4 regions of the Pantoea brenneri genome follow, and region 1 is predicted to be linked to each of the others. Evidence: predicted binding sites of a transcription regulator. Region 1 holds the regulator's gene; each other region holds the start of a gene.
What was found. Region 1 encodes Fur, which represses iron uptake genes when iron is present. Its sites were predicted from a motif close to ATAATAATGAGAACNACTATCAA; they were not measured.

Region 1 (4,733 bases):
TTCGAAGGGTGAGCGGGTTCTAACATGAGGATTATAAAGTTAAATTCAGGCGGGTTGTTAGCAATCAAACGGTTTACGGGCAAAAGTCAGAATATGTCCTAATGCCGCCGGAACCGGCGCGCCTGAAAAGGTGAATCCATGATAACCTAAGCTTAGGTCTCAAACTTAAGAACTTTGCCATGATTTTGAACGCCCGTCTGCAAACTGAACAATCCCCGACTGATTCCCTGCCCATCCTGCTGATCCACGGCCTGTTCGGAACGCTGGATAACCTTGGCGTGCTGGCTCGCGGGTTAAAAGATGCCGCGCCGGTACTGCAGGTTGATGTCCGCAACCATGGATTATCACCGCGATCCGATCAGATGAACTACGCTGTGATGGCACAGGATATGTTAGAGACGCTGGATGCGCACGGCATCGATCGGGTGGCGGTAATCGGTCATTCGATGGGCGGCAAAATTGCCATGACCATGAGTGCGCTGGCGGCAGATCGTATCGAACGTCTGGTGATGATCGATATTGCGCCGGTGGATTATCAGACCCGCCGCCACGACACCATTTTCGCGGCGATCCGCGCGGTAACGGAAGCGGGCGTGACTTCCCGCAGTGAAGCCGCGCAGGTGATGCGTGGCCTGCTTGATGAAGAGGGTGTGATTCAGTTCCTGCTGAAATCTTTCCAGCAGGGTGAATGGCGCTTCAACGTGCCGGTATTGTGGGACAACTACACCACCATTTCTGGCTGGCAGCCGGTTCCCGCCTGGCCGCATCCGGCGCTGTTTATTCGCGGCGGTGACTCCAGCTACCTGGATAATCAGTACCGCGAGGCGTTGATTACGCAGTTCCCGGCGGCTCATGCGCATGTGATCAGCGGCGCGGGACACTGGGTGCACGCCGAAAAACCTGATGCCGTATTACGCAGCGTCCGTCGCTTTTTTGCGCTTTAAAAGCAAATACCTGGCGGCAAATGTTTAGGATTGGCGTCCGGAGTTAGCGTGGAGTATGATGGCGCGCTAAAATTTTGCCGCCGGTCATTTTGCCGCGGTAACGGCCAATAATTTATAATCTGCGCGGCGAGCGTCTGGCGCCCGCACATTCAGTTTCACTAAGCCATGGCAAAAGAACACACTGACCGCACGACGCTCGATCTGTTTGCTGATGAGCGCCGCCCTGGTCGACCCAAAACCAGTCCGCTTTCGCGTGATGAACAGCTGCGCATCAATAAGCGCAATCAACTGAAACGTGACAAAGGGCGCGGGCTTCGTCGTGTCGAACTGAAAATGAACAGTGAAGCCGTCGAAGCGCTCAATATGCTGGCAGAACAGCGCAATCTCAGCCGTAGCGAATTGATTGAACAAATGCTGCTGGCGCAACTCAAACTGGATTAATGCGGGCAAAACGCACGCAGAGGCAAATGTCGAGGCTTTAACCGTTCCGCGGGTTTGTCTCGTCTGCTATTATTCGCTGAAATGTGCTGCGGCACACATCTCATCATCAGGATTTAAGAGGTTATTTTACTCATGGCACTCGTAGGCATCTTCTTTGGCAGCGATACCGGCAACACCGAAAACATTGCAAAAATGATCCAGAAACAGCTGGGTAAAGACGTTGCAGAAGTCCACGACATCGCGAAAAGCACTAAAGAAGATCTGGAAGCGTTTGACATCCTGCTGCTGGGTATTCCGACCTGGTATTACGGTGAAGCGCAGTGCGACTGGGATGACTTTTTCCCGACGCTGGAAGAGATCGATTTTAACGGCAAGCTGGTTGCCCTGTTCGGCTGCGGCGATCAGGAAGATTATGCCGAGTATTTCTGTGATGCGATGGGCACCATCCGCGACATCATTGAGCCGCACGGCGCAGTGATCGTGGGCCACTGGCCGACCGAAGGCTATCACTTCGAAGCGTCAAAAGGCCTGGCTGACGATACCCACTTCCTCGGCCTGGCGATTGACGAAGATCGTCAGCCAGAGCTGACCAATGCGCGCGTCGAGAAATGGGTTAAGCAGATTTTTGATGAACTGCAGCTCAAAGAGATCCTCGAAGCCTGAGGGTAGCCGACTCAATGTGAGCGCCAGCTCACATTGAGGCAACGGAAATTCCTATAGAAATAATAGCCACATTTTTTTAACTTTCTTCGTTTAATCTGTAGAATACCCGCATCGATCTTCCGCTTATTTTCTCTGGCAGCAGATAGGACTAAGCGAAATGTTAACAGACTCCTGCAGAAATCCTCCCCGGCTCGGTGACGTATCCCATACAGCCCATGGTGATTTAGGCACTCCCCTCGGTTTTCATTTCACTGCATCAGTTCTATAATGAGACGCAAATGAGAATGGGTATAGATCGACATTCAAGGCCAAGCGCCACAAAAGTGAATATAAGTAACAGGACAAAATCCGCATGACTGACAACAATACCGCATTAAAGAAGGCTGGCCTGAAAGTCACGCTGCCCAGACTGAAAATTCTGGAAGTGCTTCAGGAACCTGAGTGCCATCACGTCAGCGCGGAAGATTTGTACAAACGCCTGATCGACATCGGCGAAGAGATTGGTCTGGCCACCGTTTACCGCGTGCTGAACCAGTTCGATGATGCCGGTATCGTGACCCGTCACAATTTTGAAGGCGGCAAGTCGGTGTTTGAGCTGACCCAGCAGCATCATCACGATCACCTGATCTGCCTGGACTGCGGTAAAGTGATTGAGTTCAGCGACGAGTCGATTGAAACCCGTCAGCGCGAAATCGCCACCCGCCACGGCATCAAGCTGACCAACCACAGTCTCTATCTGTATGGTCACTGTGCACTGGGCGACTGCCGTGAAGATGAGACGCTGCACGATCAGTAAGTCTGACGCAGGCTGAAATAAAAAAACCGGTGAATTCACCGGTTTTTTTTTGTTCTTTTTTCGCTGTCGGCTCAGGCAACCAGCGTTTCCTGCAGATAACGCCAGCGCGGAATCGAGGTACTGTAATCCAGAATCGCCAGTGCGATGCGGCTCTGATTATTGCCGTTCAGCATCTGCATCTCCCGGTACTGTACGGTGACCTCTTTCTCCTGATGGGAAATGACCACGTGCTCGCAGGTTGCGATACGCATCCCTTCCCGCTGGCCCTGTAGCTGACGGAAAAGATCTTCCACTTCATTCAGGTTCAGCTGAGTTCCGCGCGGGGTAACCATGCGAAAATCGGGATGAAAATAGGACATCATCAGCTCGAAACTGTCATCAGAGCCGGCAGGTTGATTGAAAATACGTTCAATAAGTTGATGTAAAACGACGACACTGTGTTTGGCTTCCTGGGCGAGAACGGTCATTTTTTTTCCTTATATCACTCGCTGAGCTATGTCTGTGAGGGCATAGCCTACCTGAAAGCGGATAATTCACATCTGGTAATTGATTAATTTTTTTAAACTCAGATTTCTCTCACAACTTCGTAACAATCGCTGAAAAAGGCTTGCAGAATAAACCTCGGTGATGGCAAAAATCAGGACAATAAAAAAGGGCGATAAGTCGCCCTTTTGTCATTTTATCAGGTCAGCACCAACGATTATTCGCCGGCTTTAGTCCAGGTATCGCGTAAGCCAACGGTGCGGTTAAACACCAGCTGTGACGGCTTCGAATAGACGCTGTCCGCGCAGAAGTAACCTTCACGCTCAAACTGGTACGGCGTGGTGGCTTCCACATCGCGCAGGCCTGGCTCAACAAAGCCCTGTTTGATGGTCAGCGAGTCTGGATTGATCACCGACAGAAAATCGTCGGCTGCACCCGGATTTGGCACGCTGAACAGGCGATCATACAGGCGGAACTCGGCTGGCTGCGCGTGTTCTGCCGACACCCAATGGATCACGCCTTTGACCTTGCGGCCATCAGCAGGATCTTTACTCAGGGTATCAACATCGCTAGTGCAGTAGATGCAGGTGATGTTGCCGTCTTCATCTTTTGCCACCCGCTCAGCACGGATCACGTAGGCGTTGCGCAGGCGAACTTCTTTGCCCAGCACCAGACGCTTATACTGCTTGTTGGCCTCTTCACGGAAATCCGCCCGGTCGATCCAGATCTCACGGCTGAAAGGCACTTCACGCGTGCCCATCTCCGGTTTAGACGGATGGTTAGGCATGGTGATGCTTTCGTGATGGCCAGCCGGCAGATTTTCGATTACGACTTTCAGTGGATCGAGCACCGCCATAGCACGTGGCGCATTCTCATTAAGATCGTCACGGATGCACGATTCCAGCGACGCCATTTCCACAATATTGTCCTGCTTGGTGACGCCAATACGGCGGCAGAACTCGCGGATTGACGCGGCAGTGTAACCGCGACGGCGTAAGCCAGAAACGGTCAGCATGCGCGGATCATCCCAGCCCTCAACGTGCTTCTCTGTCACCAGCTGCGTCAGTTTACGTTTTGACATCACCGCATACTCAAGATTCAGGCGCGAGAACTCATACTGACGCGGGTGCACCGGAATGGTGATGTTATCCAGCACCCAGTCATACAGACGACGGTTGTCCTGGAACTCCAGCGTACAGAGTGAATGGGTAATCCCTTCCAGCGCATCAGAGATGCAGTGGGTAAAGTCATACATCGGATAGATGCACCACTTGTTACCGGTCTGGTGGTGTTCAGCGAATTTAATTCGATAGAGCACCGGATCGCGCATCACGATAAAGTTAGAAGCCATATCGATTTTGGCGCGCAGGCAGGCAGTGCCTTCGGCAAACTCACCGCTACGCATT
Region 2 (4,733 bases), 1.2 Mb from region 1:
ACCGACGTTATGTGAGCGAGTGCAACCTCTGAACACTTTTTCGCAATCGGTTAGTGAAATCGCTGTAACGCCTGTGTTAAATCCATTGTGCGCCGAACGCCTTTCCGGCAGGATACCGCGCCGCAGGGAAATGGCTAACGCCCTGACGAGGATAATCGGTCCGTTTTGCCCCGTTCCGGCAAGCAGGCAGCTGGCGATTTCTCTGGGATATCAAATAATAAGTGGAGAGACAGATGAGTCTAAGTACACCGATGCTGGTGACCTTTGTAGTTTATATTCTTGGGATGGTGCTGATTGGTTTTGTGGCATACCGCTCAACCAAAAACTTTGATGACTATATCCTCGGCGGCCGCAGTCTCGGCAGCGTGGTTACGGCGCTGTCTGCCGGTGCGTCAGACATGAGCGGCTGGCTGCTGATGGGATTACCCGGTGCCATTTTCATCTCCGGCATCTCCGAGAGCTGGATTGCCATCGGCCTGACGATTGGTGCCTGGCTGAACTGGAAAATTGTTGCCGGTCGCCTGCGGGTACAGACTGAGCATCACAATAACGCGCTGACGCTGCCGGACTTTTTCACCAGCCGCTTTGAAGATCACAGTAAAATCCTGCGCATCATTTCTGCCATCGTGATCCTGGTGTTCTTCACCATCTATTGTGCTTCTGGCGTGGTGGCTGGCGCACGTTTGTTCGAAAGCACCTTTGGGATGAGTTACCAGACGGCGCTGTGGGCGGGCGCAGCCGCGACCATCCTCTACACCCTGGTTGGCGGTTTCCTCGCGGTGAGCTGGACTGACACGGTGCAGGCCAGCCTGATGATTTTTGCGCTGATTCTGACGCCGGTGTTTGTCATCATCGCGGTCGGCGGCTGGTCTGACTCCATGGCCGTGATTGAAGCGAAAAGCCTCGAAAACCTCGACATGCTGAAAGGTCTGAACTTTGTCGCGGTGATTTCACTGCTTGGCTGGGGACTGGGCTATTTTGGTCAGCCGCATATCCTGGCGCGCTTTATGGCGGCCGACTCCCACCGTTCAATCCGCACCGCACGCCGTATCGGTATGACCTGGATGATCCTCTGCCTGGCCGGTGCGGTCGGCGTGGGCTTCTTCGGTATCGCTTATTTCCAGAACAACCCGACCCTGGCGGCGGGCGTCAATGACAACGCGGAGCGGGTGTTTATCGAACTGGCGCGTATCCTGTTTAACCCGTGGGTGGCCGGTATTCTGCTGTCAGCGATTCTGGCGGCGGTGATGTCGACCCTGAGCTGCCAACTGCTGGTCTGCTCCAGCGCCCTGACTGAAGATCTGTATAAAGGTTTGCTGCGAAAAAACGCCAGCCAGAAAGAGCTGGTGTGGGTCGGACGTCTGATGGTGCTGCTGGTGGCGTTAATCGCTATCGCGCTGGCGTCTAATCCGGAGAACCGGGTGCTGGGCCTGGTAAGCTACGCCTGGGCGGGCTTCGGGGCAGCGTTTGGTCCGGTGGTGCTGTTCGGGGTGTGCTGGAAGCGCATGAACCGCAACGGCGCGCTGGCGGGCATGATCATCGGCGCGTTAACCGTGCTGGTGTGGAAGCAATATGGCTGGCTCGGCCTGTATGAAATCATCCCGGGCTTCCTGTTCGCCAGCATCGCCATCGTGGTGTTCAGCCTGATGGGACGTGAACCTTCAGCCGAAGCACAGCAGCGTTTTGCCGCCGCGGAAGCGGAGTTCCAGACTAAATAACGCGCGCAGAGCGTAAAAAAGCCCGCCGGTTAATCGTGGCGGGCTTTTTTTTGTTACAAAGATAAACCACTCAAATGCGAAATTATCTCATCCGGCAACTTGTTTTTTTCGTGGCGATAATGATAATCGGTATCGTTTACATTTTACCTGATTTTACTTTTATTGACGCTGCTTAACATTCAAGAGGTTGGCGATGTTTGTTCCGTTTCTCATCATGCTGCGCGAAGGCTTAGAAGCCGCACTGATTGTCAGCCTGATAGCCAGCTACCTGAAGCGCACCCAGCGCACCCAATGGTTTCCTGCCATGTGGGCTGGGGTAGTAATCGCTGCGGCGCTCTGCCTCGGGCTCGGGCTGTTCATCAACGCCACCACCGGCGAGTTTCCGCAGAAACAGCAGGAACTGTTTGAAGGGCTGGTTGCGCTGGTCGCCGTGGTTATCCTCACCTCGATGGTGTTCTGGATGCGCAAAGTGGCGCGCAATATCAAAGTGGAGCTGGAGCAGGCGGTGGACCAGGCGCTGCAACGCTCAGGCCGCGGCGGACTGGCACTGGTGCTGATGGTGTTCCTGGCGGTGGCGCGCGAAGGGCTGGAGTCGGTGTTCTTCCTGCTGGCGGCCTTTACCCAGGATGTTGGCTACGCGCCGCCGATTGGTGCGGTGCTGGGGCTGGCGACCGCGGTGGTACTGGGCATGCTGCTTTACTGGGGCGGTATTCGCCTTAACATGGCCCATTTTTTCCGCTGGACCAGCATCTTTATCCTGTTTGTCGCGGCGGGGCTGGCGGCCGGGGCGATTCGGGCTTTCCATGAAGCAGGGCTATGGAATCGCTTTCAGGATGTGGCGTTTGATCTCAGCAACACCTTATCGACCCATTCGCTGTTCGGTACGCTGCTGGAAGGGGTACTTGGCTATCAGGAAGCCCCCAGCGTCAGCGAAGTGGTGGTCTGGGGCCTCTATCTGATCCCCGCTCTGATTCTGTTTTTTATGCCCGCGCGTCCTGCCGCGTCGGCCACTGTGCGCTAAGCCATTTATCGGGTGCGCCTGCCGCGCTCAACAACGTGATAGGGAAATAAACATGACAATGCGTTTCCGCCGCAAGGCACTGCTGGTTCCTTTGCTGGCAATCTCCGCCTCCGCTGCCGCCGCGGTGCCTCAGGTGACCGTCAGCGTTAACGACAAGCAGTGTGAACCGATGACCTTAACCGTTAAGGCCGGTAAAACTCAGTTCCTGATCAAGAACAACAGTCAGAAAGCGCTGGAGTGGGAGATCCTGAAAGGGGTGATGGTGGTTGAAGAGCGCGAGAACATCGCACCCGGATTCAGCCAGAAGCTGACCGCCAATCTGCAGCCAGGCGAATATGAGATGACCTGTGGCCTGCTGAGTAATCCGAAAGGCAAGCTGGTGGTTGAGGCCGGTGACGCCGCAGCGAAAAGCGCGCCGTCCGAGCGGATGCAGCTGGTCGGCCCGATCAGCGCCTACAAAGCCTATGTCACTGAGCAGGTGAATCAGCTGGTGAGTGGAACTCAGGCCTTTACCGATGCGGTTAAAGCTGGCGATGTTGAAAAAGCCAAAGCGCTGTTTGCCCCGACGCGTCAGTATTATGAGCGTATTGAGCCGATTGCTGAGCTGTTCTCCGATCTCGACGGCAGCATTGACGCCCGCGAAGATGATTATGAGAAGAAAGCGGAAGATCCAAAATTCACCGGTTTCCACCGGCTGGAAAAAGCGCTGTTTGCCGATCACAGCACCGAAGGGATGGCGGGTTACGCGGATCAGCTGAACAAAGACGTTAAAGATTTGCAGACCCGCATCAGCGAACTGGCTTTCCCGCCAGCCAAAGTGGTCGGTGGTGCGGCAGGGCTGATTGAAGAGGTCGCCTCCAGCAAAATTTCAGGTGAAGAAGATCGCTACAGCCGTACCGACCTGTGGGACTTCCAGGCCAACGTTGATGGTGCCCAGAAAATTGTTGAACTGCTGCGGCCGATGGTCAGTCAGGCTAACCCGCAGTTACTGGCAAAAATCGACGGCAACTTTAAGAAAGTGGATGCGATCCTGAGCAAATATCGCACCAAAACCGGTTTCGAATCGTATGAGAAACTGACCAGCGCCGATCGTAATGCGCTGAAAGGACCGATTACCGCCCTGGCGGAAGATCTTTCATTACTGCGTGGCACCCTGGGTCTGGATTAATCATGAGTCGTCAGGAAGATGACGCGCAGCCCGCGCGTCGTCGTTTATTAAAAGGTCTGGGCCTGCTGGGTGGGGCGGCCGCACTGGGTGGCGGTTGTCCGTTTCACGCGGCCGCCGCCGACAGCTTTTCACCGGGCACGGTAACGCCGCAGGCGCGGCAACAGGCGCAGCCATTTTATGGTCCGCATCAGGCGGGCATCGTGACGCCACAGCAGGCATCAATGATGCTGGTGGCGCTTGATCTGCTGAGCAGTGACAAAGCAGAGCTGGAGCGGCTGTTTCGTCTGCTGACCCAGCGCATCGCTTTTCTGACCGCTGGCGGTCCTGCGCCGCAGGTGACCAATCCGCGTCTGCCGCCGATGGACTCCGGCATTCTGGGTGCCACTATCGCCCCGGATAACCTGACAATTACCGTGTCAGTGGGGGATTCGCTGTTCGATGAACGTTTTGGTCTGGCACCACATAAGCCGAAAAAACTGCAGCGGATGACCCGTTTTCCCAACGATTCACTGGATGCTGCCGAGTGCCATGGTGACTTGCTGTTGCAGCTGTGCGCCAACACCCAGGATACGGTGATTCATGCCCTGCGTGACATCATCAAGCATACGCCCGATCTGCTGGGCGTACGCTGGCGGCGAGAAGGGTTTATTTCCGATCACGCGGCGCGCAGTCAGGGGGCGGAGACGCCGATCAACCTGCTGGGATTCAAAGATGGGACGGCCAATCCCGATACTCACGATCGTGCCCTGATGAATCAGCTGTTATGGGTGACGGACGATCAGGATGAACCGGTCTGGGCACGTAACGGCAGCTATCAGGCGGTGCG
Region 3 (4,733 bases), on a different contig from region 1:
TATCATGAAAGCGGGCGCTATCACCATGCTGACGGTCCGCTTTGGTGCGATCCTGTCGCCGGCGATTGCCGGACTGGTGATCGCCCATGCTGGCGTGGTCTGGAACTACGGTCTGGCGGCGATCGGCACCTTACTGACGGTGCTCACCCTGCTGCGACTGCCAACGCTTGCCCCGCCACCACAACCGCGTGAACATCCGCTGACCGCGTTATCCGCCGGGATCGGGTTTCTGTTCGCCAGCCCGATCGTCGGCATGGCCGCGCTGGTTGGCGCGCTGGTGACCTTAGCCAGTGCGGTGCGGGTACTCTACCCGGCGCTGGCTCCGCACTGGCAGGTCGGGCTGGAGCAACTGGGGCTGATGTATGCCGCCGTGCCACTCGGGGCGGCGGTCGGTGCCTTAACCAGCGGCCGGCTGGCACAGTCGTCGCAGCCGGGTCGATTGATCCTGGCCAGCGCCATTGCCGCCTTTGTGGCGCTGGGCCTGTTCAGCCTGATGCCGTGGTTCAGCCTGAGTCTGGTCTGCCTCGCCGCGTTTGGTTATTTCAGTGCTATCAACAGCCTGGTGCAATATGCCCTGATCCAGACGCTAACGCCGGATGCGCTGCTTGGGCGGATCAACAGCCTGTGGACGGCGCAGAATGTTACCGGTGATGCGCTTGGCGCGGCGATGATCGGGGCGATGGGGTCACTGTTGCTGCCGCAGCAGGCGGCAGGCCTGCTGGGTCTGGCCGCCACCGTGCTGGGCGTTGTGATGTGGCTGCTGATGGCGCGTTTGCGCCGTTATCAACCGCCTGCACATGGGCAGGCGGAAACAGCATCATGATTTAGCGAACAGCGCCTCCAGCCGGTTCAGCAGATTGGTGGCGCTGTAGTAATCCAGACGGAAGGTATCCAGCCCCAGCGCATAGACCGCTTTGCTACGCACCGCGGGCGTCTGGGCCAGGAAAGGATTCTTCATCACCTGCTCTGCTGTTTGCGGCTCGGCGGCAAACAGCAGATACGAGTGGCCATTCAGCCCGGCGGCCAGATTTTCCCCTGACAGCTGAATAATGTCTTTACGCTGCCCCATGCTGTGACCATGCTGCATGTCGGCAGGTGGCGTAGCCAGGGTGAACCCCAGCTGCTGCAGCAATTTGCCCTGCCCGGATGCCTCAGTCCACAGATTAACTGCGCGACCGTCGCCGTTCCAGACCATGGCGGAGACCGGCTGCGGCGGCAGCGTCAGCGCTGAGCGGAGCGCTTTTTCACGTGCATCGAATGCGCTTACCCGGGCAGCGGCTTGTGCTTCATGGCCGGTTGCTTCACCCAGCAGCGTTACCAGCTGCTGCCAGCTTTTATCGTCGTAGTTGATCACCAGCACCGGCGCGATGGCGGACAGCTGATCGACCAGTTTGATCGCTGAGTCATTGCCGGTGGCACTGACCACAATCAGGTCCGGCGCTTCCGCCGCAATCGCTTCGGCACTCGGCTCGCCAATATAAAGGCGTTTTACGCCGCGCTGTTTTGCCACCTCACCCCACTGACGGAAGAAACCCTGCCCATCGGCCAGCCGGCTGTTGGGTGCCGTTGCGCCGCTGGCGATCACCGGCGCATCTATCGCCAGAAGCGAACCGGTCAGGGTGACGCTGGTCGAGACAATGCGGGTCGGCGCCTGGGATAACGTCACACTGCCTTTTGCGCCCGCCACCGTGCGCGGCCAGCCGTTCTGTGCCGTCGCCGCGAAACTGATACAGAAGAAAAACAGCGCTATCGCCGCCTTTACACCACGTTTAGTCATAAATTTCAGTCCACTTTTATACTGGCTATTTGCCCTGCTGTTTGTGCTGATTTAGCAGGAAAACGCAGCCGAAACACCGCGTATTTATTGACACTTCCGGCTAATCAACGTAGGTTACTGGGCCACAATACAAATGATAATCATTATTAATTATCTTATCATTTATAGGTGAAAATTATGGTGGAATCGTTGACGTTTGAACATCCCTTGTTGCAGGATTTCTCCGCGTTGTGCCGCGGCTTCCTGTTTACTTCTCCCTGGAAAAGCCTGACCACGCAGGGCTGCTTCACCACGCTGACCACCCCGGTAACTGCGGGTGATGTGCTGACAGGGGATTTTCAGCAACAATTGCAGCACCATTTCGCCTCAGCCAGAAAACAGGGCATTACCCACCCTATTCTGGTCGGCGCGATCCCGTTTGACGTCAATCAGCCATCGGCGCTGTTTATCCCCGAATCGTATCAGACCTTTAACCGCGCCGATCTGCATGCGGTCACCTCACCGCCCGACTCTGCCTTGCCGCAGGTGCGTCGCCGTACGGCGGTGCCGGATCATGACATTTTCACCGATATGGTGGCGCAGGCGGTAGCCGCAACGCAGCGTGGCGATCTGGATAAAGTGGTGCTGTCGCGACTGATGGATATCACCGCTGAACAGCCGGTGGATACCGCGGCGCTGATGCAGCGCATCGTGGCGCAGAACCCTAACAGCTATCACTTTCATCTGCCGCTGCCGGAAGGGGGTTCGCTGGTCGGGGCCAGCCCGGAATTAATGATCCGCAAACAGGGTCGGGATTTCAGCTCCTGTCCGCTGGCCGGATCGGCCCGCCGTGATGCCGATCCGATCCGTGACCAGGCCGCAGGCCAGAGCCTGATGCGCTCGGATAAAGATCGCCATGAACATAAGCTGGTGACCGATGCGATGCGCCACACGCTGCAACCGCGCAGCCGGACGCTGTCGGTGCCGGAGGTGCCGTCGCTGATCACCACCGCAACCTTATGGCATCTCGCCACTCTGATTGAGGGTGAAGTGCTCGACCCACGCGAAAATGCACTGTCGCTGGCCTGCCTGCTGCATCCGACGCCGGCACTGAGCGGCTTCCCGCATCAGCGCGCCCAGCAGCTGATACAGCAACTCGAACCGTTTGAGCGTCAGCTGTTTGGCGGCATCGTCGGCTGGTGCGATGACCAGGGCAATGGCGAATGGGTTGTGACGATTCGCTGCGGCACGGTCAATGGGCCACGCGTGCGGCTGTTTGCTGGCGCGGGTATCGTTGCTGACTCACAACCAGAATCAGAATGGCGTGAAACTGGCGTCAAACTTGACACCATGCTTCGCGCTTTTGGACTGCAATAAAGGAACCTGTATGACCATTTCCTACAGCCGCTGGCCTGACGATCTGGCCGCGCGTTACCGCGAAAAAGGCTACTGGCTGGATTTGCCGATGACCGATATCCTCGAACGCCACCAACAGAGCGACAGCGTGGCGGTGATTGATGGCGATCGGCAGTTCAGCTATCGTCAGCTGGCCCGCTTAAGTGACAACCTGGCGGCGGCGTTGCAGCGTCGTGGCCTCAAACCGGGTGATACCGCGCTGGTGCAGCTCGGCAACGTGGCCGAATTTTACCTGACGCTGTTTGCGCTGTTTAAAATTGGCGTCGCGCCGGTTAATGCGCTGTTCAGCCATCAGCGTACTGAGCTGACGGCTTACGCCAGCCAGATTGCGCCCCGCCTGCTGATTGCCGATCGCAGCCATACGCTGTTTGCCGATGACAGTTTTATCAGCCAGCTGTGCCGCGATCATGACTCGCTGCAGCAGGTGATCCTGCGCGGTGACGGTCAGGCTGAAAACAGCCTTGAGGCGCTGCTGGCGGAAACGGCGGGCGATTTCGTTGCTACGCCGACCGCCGGTGATGAAGTGGCCTTTTTCCAGCTTTCAGGCGGCAGCACCGGCACGCCGAAACTGATCCCGCGCACCCATAACGACTACTATTACAGCATCCGCGAAAGTGACGTTATCTGTGGAGTGACTGCCGACACCCGTTATCTGATCGCCCTGCCCGCTGCGCATAATTTTCCGATGAGCTCACCGGGCGCACTGGGGGTCTTCTACGCGGGCGGACAGGTTATTCTGGCGGCCGATCCCAGCGCTACGCTCTGCTTCCCGCTGATTGAAAAGCATCAGGTAACCGATACCGGTCTGGTCCCGCCAGCCGTCAGTCTGTGGCTGCAGGCGATTCAGGAATGGGGCAGCAATGCCGCACTGGCTTCGCTGCAACGCATTCAGGTCGGTGGCGCGAAGCTGGGCGAAACCCTGGCGGCGCGCATTCAGTCAGAGATAGGCTGCAAACTGCAGCAGGTGTTCGGCATGGCTGAAGGTCTGGTGAACTACACCCGGCTCGATGATGATGAAACCACCATTCTGACCACGCAGGGCCGCCCGATCTCGCCGGATGATGAAGTGTGGGTGGCCGATGAACAGGGCAATCCGCTGCCGACCGGCGCCATTGGCCGTCTGATGACGCGCGGACCTTATACCTTCCGCGGCTACTACAACAGCCCGGAACATAATGCCGCCAGCTTCGATTCACAGGGCTTTTACTGCTCTGGCGATCTGATTGAGATCACCCCGCAGGGCAACATCATTGTTCAGGGGCGTGAGAAAGATCAGATCAACCGCGGGGGCGAAAAGATCGCGGCGGAAGAGATCGAGAACCTGCTGCAACGCCATCCTGATGTGATCCACGCAGCACTGGTGTCGATGAACGATGAGCTGATGGGTGAGAAGAGCTGCGCCTTTATCGTGGCCCGTCAGCCGGTGAAACCGGTGGCGCTACGTCGTCACCTGCGTGAACTCGGGGTAGCGGAATTCAAACTCCCCGACCGTATTACCTGCGTAGATGCCCTGCCGCTGACCCCTGTCGGCAAGGTGGATAAAAAACGTTTGCGCCAACAA
Region 4 (4,733 bases), on a different contig from region 1:
GGTCGCCTTTGTGCAGTTCCTCTCCGGCTATGCGGTTCCACCGGAAGATCAGCGTACCCGCCGTATTCCGCTGGTGCGTTTTGAGAGCCGGCTCTACCGGGATATTAATCAGAACAACTGATTAAGCAGCGAAAAAAACGCAGCAGGCGATCAACCTGCTGCGTTTGTTAATAAAGTCTGGCCCCGTCAGCGATGAGACCGAGCCTGCACTGGAAACAGAGGCAGATCGGAAAAACGCTTAAGCCAATCCCTGGTCGTCCGGCCCGCGCGATTACGCACCTCATCTCTGAGGTACGCCCGAAGTCGGGACACCGCCTGGCGTTTTTGTCCATGGTGTGGAACGCTTTCCTCCCCTGCTCCCTGCGCGTTGAGCTTATCAATTGCGGCCAGATTCGTCCGGATCGGGTTATGGCTAAACCCATCAGAAGTGGGTATTCACACTCATATAGTAAGTGCGGCCCGACTCGTTAAAGGTGTTAGCACCGGCACCGTACAAATACGCGCCGGTAGTGGCGTTACCGGTGGTCTGCGCATTGCCTTCGCGGAAGTGGCGCTTATCGAACAGATTGTCGATCCCCACAGTGACGCTGGCATATTTGTTGACGTCATAGGTACCGCTCATGCCGACCACTGAGTATGGACTGACCTCATCGGTGGCGCTGCCCGTGACCGGATTGCCTTTATAGTCATACTTTTTCGGCACCTGTTTGCCGTACCAGGTCAGCGTGGTTTGCAGTGACAGATCCTGTGTCGCCTGCCAGCTCAGCGTCGAGTTCAGGGTGTATTCCGGGATAACCGACAGGCGATCGCCGGTCTCTTTGTTTTTACTCTGCAGCATGTAGGTGAAGTTATTGTTCCAGCTTACGCTGTCTGAGAATGGCACGTTAACCGTCCCTTCCAGCCCTTCCACCACCGCTTTCGGCACGTTTTCCCACTTATAGATGTCGGTTTTACCGTTCGAGGCGGTACCGGTTGGCAGCGTGCCTGCCTCAATCTTATTGCGGTAATCATTGCGGAACCAGGTCAGACCGGCCTGATAACCCTCATGTTTCCACTCCAGCCCCACCTCTTTGTTGATGCTGTTTTCCGCTTTCAAATCGTCGTTGCCCATCAGATAACAGGCACCGGCGCTAGAGGCGCAGCCCTGGCCGTTACTGTAAAGCAGATAGTTCGGGTTGGTCTGATACAGGCTCGGCGCTTTGTAGGCGCGGGCGATGCCCATTTTCAGCGTGAAGTCATCGCCTAATCCCTGTGACAGGTTGAGCGACGGGCTCCAGTTGTTACCTGCGATGGAGTGATGATCGAAACGCAGGCCTGGCGTCAGCATGGTGCTGTCAGTCAGTTCAATGTTGTCTTCAGCAAACAGTGAGAAGATTTCAGCCTGAGAATAGGGGCTGCGACCGGTGGTGGCGATGCCCGGAATGGAACCGTAGCTGGCCGCCTGAGTGGTCGATGACGGATCCTTCATCCGCTGCTGGTTCCACTCGGTGCCGAGGGTAGCCGTCTGATTGACCAGCCATTCAAACGGAATACTGACCTCACTGTGCAGCAGCACATCGTCCAGCTGAATGGTGTTGAAGTCGCTGTTGGAGAAGATCCCTTCGGTGCCGCCCGCCAGCCCTTCATTCAGGCGCGAGTTGCGGGTGTTCTCATATTGCGCATAGGTATTGGTACTGATGCCATTATCCCAGGCGCCGGTCCACTTCAGCGAGAAGCTCTGCCGATAAAGGCGATTGGTTTCATCACCATATTTGCTTTTCACCAGCGCGTTGGTGTTGGTGTTCTGTGTATCACCGGCATACAGGTTGCCCTGCCGACTGTAACCGGCGCCAAACTCCAGTGCCTGCATTGGCGCAAAAGCCCAGCGCAGTAAGGCATGAACATCTTTATTGACCGAGCCTTCACGGCCGGCCGGATAGGAGCCGGCATAGGTACCGGTTCGCTGGGCAGCATGTCCTTCATTAATGTCGTACGCATCGGCCTGAGTTTTTGCCAGCCCGCCATACAGCCGGAAGCTGAAATCGTCGCCTAACGGCCCTTCGAGGCTAAAGTTAGTGCGTCGGGTTGCGCCTTCATCTTTATGCTGCGGCACGTTGTAGTAGGCGCTCCACGAGCCGTGCCACTGATTATCCAGCTCTTTTTTGGTGATGATATTTACCACCCCGCCAGCAGCACCATTACCGTAACGGGCCGCCGCCGGACCACGGATCACTTCAATATGATCAATCATCTCAGGCGGAACCCAGTTGCTGTCGCCGCGCGTATCACGCTCGCCACGCCAGCCCAGACGCACCGAGTTGCGGCTGGTCACCGGCAAGCCATCAACGAGGATCAGGGTGTTTTCCGGCCCCATGCCGCGGATATCGATCTGACGGTTATTACCGCGCTGGCCGCTGGTGGAGTTACCGGTCAGGTTAACGCCGGGCATGGTACGAATGATTTCAGAGACGTCGCGAGCAGGCGGATGTTTTTTGATTTCGTCGGCGGTGATGGTCGACACACCGGGTGCCTGAAGCGTTTGCTCGGCGGCGGTCACCATCATGGTGCTGTCGCTGGCGGTATCGGATGAGTTGCTGGTGATGCCCGGATCAGTAGCGGCAGCTACTGATCCGGTAGAAATGAGAGAGGTGGTGACGCCAAGTTCAATCATAATGGCTAACGAAAGCCGGGATAACTTTTTCATTTTTTTATTCCTGGATTGCCAGCGATAGGCCACTGCCGGCGCGCCGGTGAAAAGGTAAGTACCTTGCCTGCAACGCATTCCAGTTCTCTCCGGACCATCTTCAACAGACCCTCGTCCCGGTCTGAAGCCCGATACGGCAGAGAGGATGCGCGCGCTCCCTGTAGAGCGGAAACACCCTATTGCAAATGAAAATAATTATCAATAGTATTATTCATAACATGCATCACCCTAATCAAGTGTAGTGATCGACTGATGGCGCGTATGACGTGGTTAAATGAAGTGACCGGCAGTGACGCCTGGTGGCAACAGCAGCAGCAACAGGGCATTCCCTTGATTGAGCCCGGCGAAGAGGGAACCTGTCAGGTCACCTTCTTCTGGCGTGATCCCCACGGCGATGAGTCCCACTCGGCGATCCGTCGCGTCTGGATCAACATCACCGGCGTGACCGATCACCATCAGTCCGCCGCCCCCTCCTCCTTAACACGCGTTCCCCATACCGATGTCTGGTGGTGGCAAACCACCCTGCCCGCTGACTGGCGCGGCAGCTACTGTCTGATACCCGATCGCCAGGCAGAGAAATTTGACGGCCAGACTGATATGCAGACGCTGCGTCAATGGTGGAGCGGTAAATTCCCGTCAGCGCAGGCGGACCCGCTCAACCCATTGCGCGGCTGGGCCGGCGGACGCGGCATGCCGGTATCACCGCTGCACCTGCCGCAGGCGCCCGATCAGTCGTTGTGGCACGAGGTCGATCGCGGCCAGCCGGCGGCTATCCCGCTGCAACCGCTGCTGTGGCGCAGCGAAAGACTGGGTAATCAGCGCACGGTGTGGCTTTACTGCAGTGGCGAGGCCTCTTCCGCCGCACGTCCGCTGGCGTTATTGCTGGATGGACAGTTCTGGGCGCAGACCATGCCGATTGCTGGTCCGCTGCGGCAGCTCACCGCCGCAGGCGAACTGCCACCGGCGGTCTATGCGATGATCGACATTATCGACCGGGAACACCGCAGCCGGGAGCTGACCTGTAATCCTGAATTCTGGCTGGCGGTGCAGCACGAACTCCTGCCGCTGATTCAGCAAACCGTCGCCTGCCGGGTGCAGGGCGACAGCACGCTGGTGGCGGGACAGAGTTTTGGCGGACTTTCCGCAGCTTACGCCACCTTAAGCTGGCCAGAGACCTTTGGTGCCGCCATCAGCCTTTCCGGCTCCTTCTGGTGGCCGGCGCGCGGTAACCCCAACGGCTGGCTACCGCAACAACTACAACAAGGTTTGCTGCAGGCGCCGCCGCGCCGCTTTTATCTCGAAGCTGGACGGCGTGAGCGGCTGATTCTGGCAGCGAATCAACAATTTGAGCGTGAATTAATCGCGGCCGGGCATCAGGTTAGCTATCAACCGTCTGAAGGCGGTCACGACGCGCTCTGCTGGCGCGGCGGCCTGCTGGCCGGATTAAAAGCAATGTGGCAATACCCGTAATTCGCTTATCGGCCCTCTTTCACGCCCGAGGTCGCTCGCGGTCAGCGGCGGCGCGCAGCATGAGGGCGATATCTCGCCTGGATATCACGGGCAGGAGACCAATATGCAACATCTCAATCCGTTCGACGATCCGCAGCAGGATTGTCATGTACTGATCAATAACCAGCAACAGTACAGTTTATGGCCCGCCTTCCGGGCGATTCCGTCTGGCTGGCAGCCGGTATTTGGTCCCCAGCCACAGGCGATCTGCCTCAGCTGGCTGAATGAAAACTGGCACGATATTCGTCCGGTCACCGCCAGCGCTAGCACCAGCCGGAGCGACGATGTCTGAGATCATCATGAACCCGAACCTGACTGAACAGAAAACGTTGCCGCTGGTTGCCGCTCAGCCCGGCATCTGGATCGCAGACCAGTTATCCCCGCACGCTAATGCTTACGCGGTGGCGCATTTTGTTGAACTGCGCGGCGCGCTCAACAGCACGCTGCTGGCCAAAGCAATCGTTGCCGGCATGCAGGAAGCGGATACGCTGAATATGGCGTTTGGCGAGCAGGACGGTGAACCACAGCAGTGGTCTGCACC

Region 2: efeU (iron uptake transporter permease EfeU) is a predicted target of Fur. The motif match lies at 1,838-1,860, and genes of this name have one in related genera.
Region 3: AABB92_RS14465 (isochorismate synthase) is a predicted target of Fur. The motif match lies at 1,905-1,927, and genes of this name have one in related genera.
Region 4: fes (enterochelin esterase) is a predicted target of Fur. The motif match lies at 2,869-2,891, and genes of this name have one in related genera.

The regions. Positions count from the first base shown of each region.
Region 1 is NZ_JBCGBG010000001.1:1,950,090-1,954,822, forward strand. It holds gene ybfF (esterase) at 180-944, shown strand; gene ybfE (LexA regulated protein) at 1,110-1,385, shown strand; gene fldA (flavodoxin FldA) at 1,518-2,048, shown strand; gene fur (ferric iron uptake transcriptional regulator) at 2,401-2,844, shown strand; gene AABB92_RS09170 (hypothetical protein) at 2,916-3,311, opposite strand; gene glnS (glutamine--tRNA ligase) at 3,545-4,733, opposite strand, start outside.
Region 2 is NZ_JBCGBG010000001.1:770,758-775,490, forward strand. It holds gene putP (sodium/proline symporter PutP) at 234-1,718, shown strand; gene efeU (iron uptake transporter permease EfeU) at 1,912-2,739, shown strand; gene efeO (iron uptake system protein EfeO) at 2,792-3,907, shown strand; gene efeB (iron uptake transporter deferrochelatase/peroxidase subunit) at 3,910-4,733, shown strand, end outside.
Region 3 is NZ_JBCGBG010000003.1:180,422-185,154, reverse strand. It holds gene entS (enterobactin transporter EntS) at 1-823, shown strand, start outside; gene fepB (Fe2+-enterobactin ABC transporter substrate-binding protein) at 818-1,777, opposite strand; gene AABB92_RS14465 (isochorismate synthase) at 1,955-3,133, shown strand; gene AABB92_RS14460 ((2,3-dihydroxybenzoyl)adenylate synthase) at 3,144-4,733, shown strand, end outside.
Region 4 is NZ_JBCGBG010000003.1:192,199-196,931, reverse strand. It holds gene dacB (serine-type D-Ala-D-Ala carboxypeptidase) at 1-121, shown strand, start outside; gene AABB92_RS14510 (TonB-dependent siderophore receptor) at 422-2,683, opposite strand; gene fes (enterochelin esterase) at 2,936-4,153, shown strand; gene AABB92_RS14500 (MbtH family protein) at 4,257-4,484, shown strand; gene AABB92_RS14495 (non-ribosomal peptide synthetase) at 4,477-4,733, shown strand, end outside.